One region of the Alteromonas sp. S167 genome, then DNA from elsewhere that is predicted to be linked to it. Evidence: predicted binding sites of a transcription regulator. Region 1 holds the regulator's gene; each other region holds the start of a gene.

Region 1 (3,202 bases):
AGCCCTTCGCCGTTTGGCATATGGCACGCTGCACATGTTGTGTTGTACACCCGTTCGCCTTCCTTCATTAACTCATCCATCGACATGTTCATCGACAGTAGGCGCTGCTCTTCCTCTTTTGCTTGGCGAACAATGTCTTCTTGTTCTCCCATCCAAGCTTCGAAAGCGGCGGGCTCTTTGGCGATAACAACAACGGGCATATAGCCGTGATCTTTACCGCAAAGTTCAGCGCACTGACCTCGGTAAATACCTGGCTCATTCACCTTGGCCCATGCCTCGTTAATAAAACCTGGGTTAGCGTCTTTTTTCACTGCGAAATCGGGTACCCACCACGAATGGATAACGTCGTCAGACGTGATAAGAAATCGTACTTTTTTACCGGTAGGAATAACTAAGGGGCGATCGACTTCAAGCAGATAGTTATCTGTCTTTTCAAACTTATTTTCTATCTGCTCGCGCTGGGTGGCCAGTAAAGAATAGTATTCAACGTCACTGTCCATGTACTTGTAATGCCACTTCCATTGCGAACCTGTTACCAATACCGTCATGTCCGCTTCAGACACGTCTTCCATGGCAATCAGTGTATTGGCCGCTGGCACCGCCATGAAGATAAGGATAAGGAAAGGCACAACTGTCCATGCAATTTCCACTTTTACGTTCTCATGGAAATTAGCGGGCTTAGCGCCGCGGGATTTTCTGTGAAGATACATAGACGCGAACATCACGCCAAACACCACCACAGCAATACCAACGCAAATGAAGAACATCAGCATATGCAAATCGTACACTTGCCCGCTAATGTCAGTTGCTCCTCGCCGTAGGTTCAATGAAGAGACTTCTTCAGCAGCCTGTTGCGCAGAAAGAAAATGAGAAAATAACAAAAAGGGTAATGCCGCAGCCCCTTTTGCGATGACGTTCGTTAGTTGTTTCACTCAGCACCTCCGTAATGGTAGAACCATTAACGCCAAATGTTCTTGCGCGCTGTCCCTACCAGATGGTTTGCGAACGGTTGACCCACAACTGCAACTTGTAAAACAAATTTAGAGTCATTGTTATTATTTTGTTAATTCCTGACTAATAATTGCGCGATTATTCACTGCCGTCTAGTCTTTTCTATTAAATTTTTAATGAAGTGTTTAAAATTTAATCATTGGTTTCAGCTAGCTATACCGTCCAATAGCAGAAATAAACACAAATGCTGCAAACAAATAACCTTGATTCAAACAACCATTTTGAACATAAGATAATTTTTCACTCTAAATAAAAGCGTTTAAATACAACAATTTAAAACATTGTGGATAGGGAATTAAAACGGCGAGACTTATTATAAAACGCTAAAAAGTGAAATTTTTGTTTCAATGTCGCGGCGGAAAAGAGGGCGTATTAAATTTTTTAACTCAGTTGATCCGTTTGGTCAAAAAACAACCTTGCTTCACAATAGTGCAATCATTAACAAAAGTTTAGGTATAAAAAAAGCGGCTAATAGGCCGCTTTTGGTTGAGTTGGATAAAACTCTACATCCAGTCTGCATTTCTAATTACACCTACAGCAATACCTTCGATAGCAAAAGGCTGTGAGGCTAAGTCCACTTTAATTGGAGAAAACTCTTCGTTTTCGGCATGTAGCAGTACTTCTCTGCCACGTTTTTCAAGGCGTTTAACCGTTACGTCTTCATCAACACGAGCTACCACGACTTGGCCATTGTGAACGTCCGTAGTGCGATGCACTGCGAGTAAGTCACCATCTAAAATACCAATATCTTTCATACTCATGCCGTTAACACGAAGCAAGAAGTCAGCCTGTGGCTGAAACAGTGCAGGATCGACTTTGTAATGCGACTCTACATGCTCTTGCGCAAGAATAGGCTCACCAGCGGCCACTCGGCCAATGAGTGGCAAACCATCTTCTTCTACAGAATCTTCAAGCGGAATATTGAGTTTGATACCTCTAGAGGTGCCCGGCAAAATGTCAATAACACCTTTTCTAGCAAGTGCTTTCAAATGCTCTTCGGCAGCATTAGCAGAACGAAAACCAAGCTGACGGGCAATTTCCGCACGCGTTGGAGGCATTCCCGTTTCTTGCATAGTGGTTTTGATAAGTTCTAAAACTTCGGTTTGTCGAGCTGTTAATGGGCGCATAAAAGACCTGTCTGTTCATACAGTTCCTGTAATTATATACACCTAATACGAAATAACAAGAACTAAGTAACGCTCTCTAAAAAAGCCGTTTTCTTAAACGGCTTTTTTGGTGAATGGTGCCCACTCAATTCTGTCTCGCCCATTAGCTTTAGCGTCATACAAGGCTTGGTCAGCTAAAGACAGCAGCGCACTAAAATCCATATTAAAACCGTCGTCAACAAAGGTTACGCCCATGCTTACCGTTAGTTGCAGTGTGTCTTTTTTATAAGACATTTTTGTAGCGGCTATACGCTTTCGCAATGAGTCTAAACGCTTCTTCGCTTCACGCTCACATTCACCACGAATTACCATGGCAAACTCCTCTCCGCCGAGACGTGCAACAATGTCTCCATCGTTAATTGCATCGCTGATGATATCGGCGGTTTGCTTAAGCGCACAGTCTCCAGCGTCGTGGCCATAGGTATCGTTTACATTTTTAAAGTGGTCGATATCGATGAGTACAACAAAAATACTGCAATGATCTTTCGCCATGTCCTCACATTGCTCAATAAACGCGCGCCGGTTGAATAGCCCCGTAAGCGGGTCTGTCATGGCTAACTTACGCAGTTTTTCCTCTGCTTCGGCCCGAGCTTGCTCTAGGTCTACGGCATAAAACAGCCCTGCAAGAGCGTCTAATAAAGGTTGAAAAAACTCCGCATCCTCGTTGGTGTATGGTGAGAATTTATTCGCAAGTCCAATAATACCCACTACTCTGTCTTTCACTTTTATGGGTAAACCAAGGAACCGACTAATTCTGGGGTGACCTTGTGGCGTTCCTTTAGAAGCAGGATGTGCTCCAGCGGTATTACTAATAACGACCTCGCCCGACGTAATGGCTTGTCCAAATAAGTTGTCAAACGACGAAAAATATAAATTACGCTTTCTATATTCAGCATATTGGGTGAAGCTTTTACTGTCCCATACAATTTCAGAAATTGCATGTATAAAGAGTTTGGGCTGCGTTTCTACGTCTCGCATCTGGCCAATAAAGGCTATTTGGCTGTCTGATATGTCAATTAACTCTG
Region 2 (3,202 bases), on a different contig from region 1:
ACGGAAGTGAATACTGAAAGTAAGCGCCGAGGTATATAGATTTCTTGCGCGTAGATAATGTGAAAGACGTTCTAGCTGCTGAGTAATAAAAGGGTGTAAATGCTGTGTATTTTCTATATCAAAAGGCAGCTGTATAAAGTTGTCGAAATGGGTTTGTGGTCTAAATAGCGATGCTTTTGGGAATATTTCACCGCGCAGTGCCGTTAAGTAAATAATGGTATTGTTGTCGAATCGACGACCTAATTCATGCACTGGCATAGCCAGCAGGTCGTGTACTTTTGTAATGCCTACTCTTGCGAGTGCTTCAACAACTTTAGGAGCAAGTGCCGTTTTAGATAAATGGCAACTTTCAAGCGCGCGCTTAATATCGTCATGATGCTCGAAGTATGTATTAACGCCATGTGTCGCTAGTACTTTTGCTGCTTCAACCGACCACGCTGTTGCAAACTGATAAGACGTATTTGCATGCATTAATTCACGCGTTAATGTTTTCCATAGCGCAGCATGACCACCGTAATAGTGCGTTAAGTTATCAAGCCTAATGGCCATACCGTTATGGCTATCTAGTACGATATCTGATGCCAGCGGATACAGCCGATGCGCTAACTGTATTAATAGATCGCTTTCAGTGCTCTCATTGAATGGAATAATATTTACGTTAGGGCACAATGCTGCCGCTTGCGCTAGTCCATGACCTACCTCTATGCCTGCTTTCCTAGCATCGTCATTTAGCTGTTTGATACCATTATTTTTTTCACAGTACACAATAACGGGTTTATCAGCAGATGAACCTAGCTGTTGAGTAATAGCTAGCTGATGCTGATCGAGCGTTAACTGATAGTAATAAAGGTAGGCCCACAGCATAGCTAGTTCACAGAATGTAATGCATGATCCGCCAACTTGTTATGCTCCATAGCCCATTTAATCGCATGATTGTCGGGGGTCCAGTTGTGGGAAATTGTTATGTTGCTTGTTGGCCATCCGTGCCGTTGCTTACGTACATCAGCTGTTACTGTAGATGCCTGTGCCTGCAAAGATAGTTCGAGTGTAATGGGCAATGCATGGGGCATACTGCCATGCTCCTGATTTACATTGGCGCATTGCGGTGATGTATACAGTAAACACAACGCATCATTGTGCGTTGCGGCAACTTGTAAACGTCTGGCCGCTTTTGTACAAACACGGTTACTCCACAATATTACGCAATGACAAGCTGTACTTTTTAAGCATTGCTCTGCTGCCCACAGTGATTCCTGATCGGCGGGTGTATTAACAACAAGCACTTGTTGTAAATCTAAGCCTAAGTTTGCTAACCATGGCGCTTGTAATTGTCCTGGTGGGTTAATAAACACCACCATTTTGTGCGTGCGATGCTTACACAATACGTGCTTAAACAAAGACAACTCGCCAACACCTGTTAATGACGAAATACGCACTAACCCCGACGAAGCTACTCCGCCATTAAGTGCGCTATCAAGGCGAGCAAAGCCGAGTGAAAATTTGGCTTCACTGTTTTTCTTCTCTCGCGCCCGCCAGACATGCGGGTGCTTACTTAATGTTGATAATATTTCAGTCATGGCATTCAAAATAAACTGTATTTTTATACAGTATTATAGTGAGCCAATATTCCTTTTCAAGATAAAACCCTGCTAAGTAAGACAAGAGAGTGGCAATTTGGCTTTAACTTTATGAAAAGCTTAAGAAGGTAAAAGATTAAATTTAGTAGAAAGAAAAAAGCCACGCTAAAAAGCGTGGCTTATAAAAAAGTAAAGTTATGAGGTAAAGTTATGAGGTAAAGTTATGAGGTAAATTTACAAGACAAGTTAAGCGTTATTTTTCTCTTGTGACTCTGGCTGCTCTACATTGCTCGATTTAGTGGTACCCGTTACCGATGCGGTTACTGCCTGACAAAAAGCAATAAAACCGTCGGCTGTGTTTTTTGACCACGCCATACGAATATTACCAGGTAGCGCTTTAACAACTTCTTTTATTACCTCTAGGGTAATATCTTCATTTGCCAGTACTTTGTTTAAAGACTCTTCCAGCGAGTCGCCTTTTTCACAGCATGTCATTACTATGGTTGAAAAATTGCGCATCAGAGGGCTGAGTGCGTTGTACTGCTCTTGATTAATAAGGCGGCTTTTGTAGGCACTTTCAATACGTGAAGATAAGCTCTTTTCCAGTGCGTCTGTTACCATTACCAAGTTGTGATAGGCGTAATTAATCTTGCTGTTGGTTTGCTTGTTAGTATGACGTGAAAGCGCTAGTTCTTTTTGTAAGTTCTGTGCGCGTAGCACAAAATAAATTAACGCTAGAATAAGTATTCCAATAACACTGAATGCGACAACCATGCTTATTGAGCCTTTTGTTCTTCTATAAATTTATTAATATGCTGCTCTAATATAAAGAGTGGTACCGAGCCGTTTTCTAATACCGCACGGTGAAACTTGCGCACGTCAAATTGCTCGCCTAGTGCTTCTTCAGCCTTGGCGCGTAACGCCTTAATTTTTATTTCACCTATTTTGTAAGATAGCGCTTGTGCAGGCCATGAAATATAGCGGTCTATCTCTGTATTTACGTTGTGTTCAGAAAGCGCCGTGTTTTCCATCATATAGTTAACAGCCTGCTGACGGCTCCAACCCATGGTGTGCATACCGGTATCCACGACTAGACGACATGCTCGCCACATTTCATAACTTAGGCGACCAAAGTCGTCATAGGGATCTTCGTAAATACCAGCTTCAATACCTAAAAATTCAGAATACAGACCCCATCCTTCACCGAACGCTGAAATATAAGTGTTGCGGCGAACCATCGGTAAGTCTTCAAGTTCCGCAGCAAGTGAAATTTGCAGGTGATGACCCGGTACGGCCTCGTGTAATGTTAAAGCAGGTAGGGCATACAAAGGGCGTTTATCAAGCGCGTATGTATTTACCCAGTAATACCCCGGCTGGTCGTCACGACTTGGGTGAATGTAGCGGCCTGTGGTGTACTTTGGCGCAATACTGTCGGGTACTGGAGCAACGCCATAAGGTGTTCTAGGAAGGTATTCAAACAGTGCTGGCAGCTTTGCATCCATCTTTTTGGCGATAAAGGATGCCTCTTTTAGCAGTTCTTCTGCACTGGTTGCGTAAAACTGTGGGTCTTCACGTAAAAAGGCGATGAAATCGTTAATATCGCCATCAAACTGAAGTTCATCCAC
Region 3 (3,202 bases), on a different contig from region 1:
AAAGGGTGTACATTATTGGTAGAAGAATGTATTGCAGAAGAACTCGAAACAGACAACTTTCGAAGCTGCAACTTAGTGACCATAGGCAAAGAAGCCGACTTAGCGGTTGTTGTAGGTGGCGACGGAAGTATGTTGGGAGCAGCACGCGTGCTTGCGCGCTTCGATATTCACGTTGTTGGTGTTAACCGAGGCAACCTGGGCTTTCTAACCGATATTCATCCCGACGAGATTGTTCAACAATTAGACCTAATATTCACCGGTGACTGCGTAGTAGAAAAGCGTTTCTTACTAGAAGTGGAAGTGTATCGACACGAGAAACTTAAAAGTAATAATTCCGCAATGAACGAAGTGGTTCTGCATCATGGCAAAGTAGCACACATGATGGAGTTTGAAATTTACATCGACGATCAGTTTGTTTTCAGTCAGCGTAGCGACGGTCTTATTGTTGCTACGCCAACAGGCTCCACGGCTTATTCTCTATCTGCTGGCGGGCCAATAATAATGCCCAAATTAGATGCGTTAACACTGGTACCTATGTTTCCCCACACACTAAGCAGCCGCCCAATTGTGGTTGATGCCGATAGCCAGGTATCGATGAAGGTGTCTAAAGTAAACAGCGATTCACTACAGGTGAGCTGCGACAGCCATATTGTCCTTCCAGTGCTTCCCGGTGATGAAATAAGAATTAACAAAAGCGCCGACAAGCTGCACCTTGTTCACCCTAAGGGATACAGTTACTTTAACGTGTTACGTAAAAAGCTGGGCTGGGGCAGTAAATTATATTAATTCAAATTGAAACGCGCTTCGTTTGTTATCGAAACCACGATAGACGGTAGCGCTCTGCATTTCTTACATGCCCCTGTACCTTTTACTCACCTTTAGCGTATTGAAAAATAGCGATTTTTTAACCTTTCGTGTTTTTTCCATGCGTTTCATGAGCTTATAAAAAACGGTATTGTCGGCACACGCGTTGCAACATCTTCTATATCGAGTTTGGTCGTGTTTACAGCGGCTTTAACACTTTTACACTAGATAATCAGGAGATGTCATGAGTAATACCAATATCAAATTTACAGCACCAGGTATGGATAACGATGCGGCTGCGAAAACCATTGAGGTATTGGAGAAGCGTTTAACTGCATTGCTGGACTTACAATTAACATTGAAACACATTCACTGGAATGTAGTGGGTCCAAATTTCATCGGTGTACATGAAATGTTAGATCCACAAGTTGATGCGGTGCGTGATATGACAGACACCATTGCCGAACGTATTGCAACATTAGGTGGCGTACCAAAAGGCACACCAAAAGCGATTGTAGAGAGCCGAAGCTGGGATGACTACAGCATTGGTAAAGGTTTGGTAATGGACCATCTGAAGGCGTTGGATGCGGTATATGATGGCGTAAATGGCGATCACCGTTCTGCTATTGAAACAGTAGGCGAGCTAGACGCTGTATCTGAGGATATGATTACAGGCCAGCTAGCTGATTTAGAACAATTTCAATGGTTTGTGCGTGCACACATTGAATCGAGCGACGGTGAACTACAGCAATAAATGCTTAAAGGTCTTTGAATTGTTGAAAAGGAGAGGATTGCCCTCTCCTTTTTTATGATTTTTCCATTTAAGAAAATACTTAATCCTTTTTACCACACGAAACGAAAATGCTGTACAGTGTTGAACAGTACTGTTTAACGCGTTAATGCTTAAAACGAAAAAAATTTAATCAGCAGACGTTGAGCATAAAAAATTTTAAACGCTTAATATCAGCAACTTAACGCTATCACCTCGCTTGTAACTCTTTTTAATTTCAATCTTCACTTTACACACAAAAAATACTGTATATATTTACACGTACTGTATATATCATCATGTTTATTTTGAAGGTGTACTTATGTTGGCGCATTTATCAATTTCTAATTTTGCCGTTGTAAAGCAGCTGTCTGTTCAGCTAGAAAATGGTTTAACGGCCATTACCGGTGAAACTGGTGCTGGTAAATCAATTGCAATAGACGCATTAAGTCTGTGCCTTGGAGAGCGCGCCGACGCCAATGCCGTAAGAAAAGGTGCAGCAAAAGCTGAAATAATCGCGCATTTTTCGCTTTCAGGTAATTCGGCTGCGAAAACATACCTCGATGAACATGAACTTACATCAGATGAAGACGAAAATAGCTGCTTTGTTCGACGCGTAGTGTCAAAAGAAGGCCGCTCAAAAGCCTTTATTAATGGTGTTCCCGCCTCGCTGCAACAGCTTAAAGGGCTTGGTCAATATTTGTTGGCTATTCATGGCCAAAATACGCATCTGCAATTATTGAAAGAAGACCATCAACGCTCGCTTCTTGATACCTACGCAAAACACACCAGTCAAATAGATAGCGTTGAACACGCATATTCAAACTGGAAAGAAAAGCAGCGTATGCTGCAATCGTTAAAAGAACAAGCTCAACAACGAGAAGACAGACTTCAGCTATTAACTTATCAAGTACAAGAACTAGATGAATTTGCTATTGAAGAGGGTGAGTTTGAAGAGCTTGAAGTAGAACACAAGCGCCTAAGTAATGGGCAAAGCTTACTTGAACAAGCTCAAACCAGCGTTTACAACCTGTATGAAAACGACGAGGGGAATGCGCTAGCAGTCATTCAAAATAGTATTGAGCGATTAGGTGAACTAGAAGCCCACGACGCAAGCTTAACGCCAATTATAAGCCTTCTAAACGAAGCCTCTATACAAGTTGAAGAAGCAGCTAGTGAGCTTCGTAGCTACTGCGATCAGTTAGAAATTGACCCACTTCGACTACAGCAAGTAGAGGCGCGCTATGCCAAAGCCATGGAACTTGCCAGAAAGCATGCGGTAATGCCAGAAGCCTTGTTCCAATATCACCAGATGCTAGCAAGCGAATTTAGTGCGCTAGGAGAACAAGAAACGTTATTGGGCACCCTTGAGTCAGAAGTAGACAATATGCATGCACAATATCTTGCTGCAACGAAAGCGTTGTCTGAAAGTCGTTCGTGCGCAGCAGTTAATTTAGCAAAAGACATTGAAGCGCAAATACAACAAATGAATATGCCACATGCAAAAGTGGCCATAGACGTGTTGTACGACGAACTTAAAAAGCCCTCAAGCACAGGTTTAGACAATATAGAATTTAAGGTATCTACCAACCCTGGTCAGGATGCAGATAAACTTGAAAAAGTGGTGTC

What was found. Region 1 encodes LexA, which represses DNA repair genes until DNA is damaged. Its sites were predicted from a motif close to TACTGTATNNNNATACAGTA; they were not measured.
Region 2: V7R35_RS10385 (recombinase RecA) is a predicted target of LexA. The motif match lies at 1,591-1,610, and genes of this name have one in related genera.
Region 3: recN (DNA repair protein RecN) is a predicted target of LexA. The motif match lies at 1,838-1,857, and genes of this name have one in related genera.

Annotation. Positions count from the first base shown of each region.
Region 1 covers NZ_JAZETR010000003.1:280,216-283,417, forward strand. The annotation lists gene coxB (cytochrome c oxidase subunit II) at 1-932, opposite strand, end outside; gene lexA (transcriptional repressor LexA) at 1,515-2,138, opposite strand; gene V7R35_RS07235 (sensor domain-containing diguanylate cyclase) at 2,232-3,202, opposite strand, start outside.
Region 2 covers NZ_JAZETR010000005.1:292,158-295,359, reverse strand. The annotation lists gene V7R35_RS10390 (Y-family DNA polymerase) at 1-864, opposite strand, end outside; gene V7R35_RS10385 (recombinase RecA) at 867-1,577, opposite strand; gene V7R35_RS10380 (hypothetical protein) at 1,824-2,351, opposite strand; gene V7R35_RS10375 (DUF885 domain-containing protein) at 2,354-3,202, opposite strand, start outside.
Region 3 covers NZ_JAZETR010000001.1:676,951-680,152, reverse strand. The annotation lists gene nadK (NAD(+) kinase) at 1-786, shown strand, start outside; gene dps (DNA starvation/stationary phase protection protein Dps) at 1,049-1,558, shown strand; gene recN (DNA repair protein RecN) at 1,896-3,202, shown strand, end outside.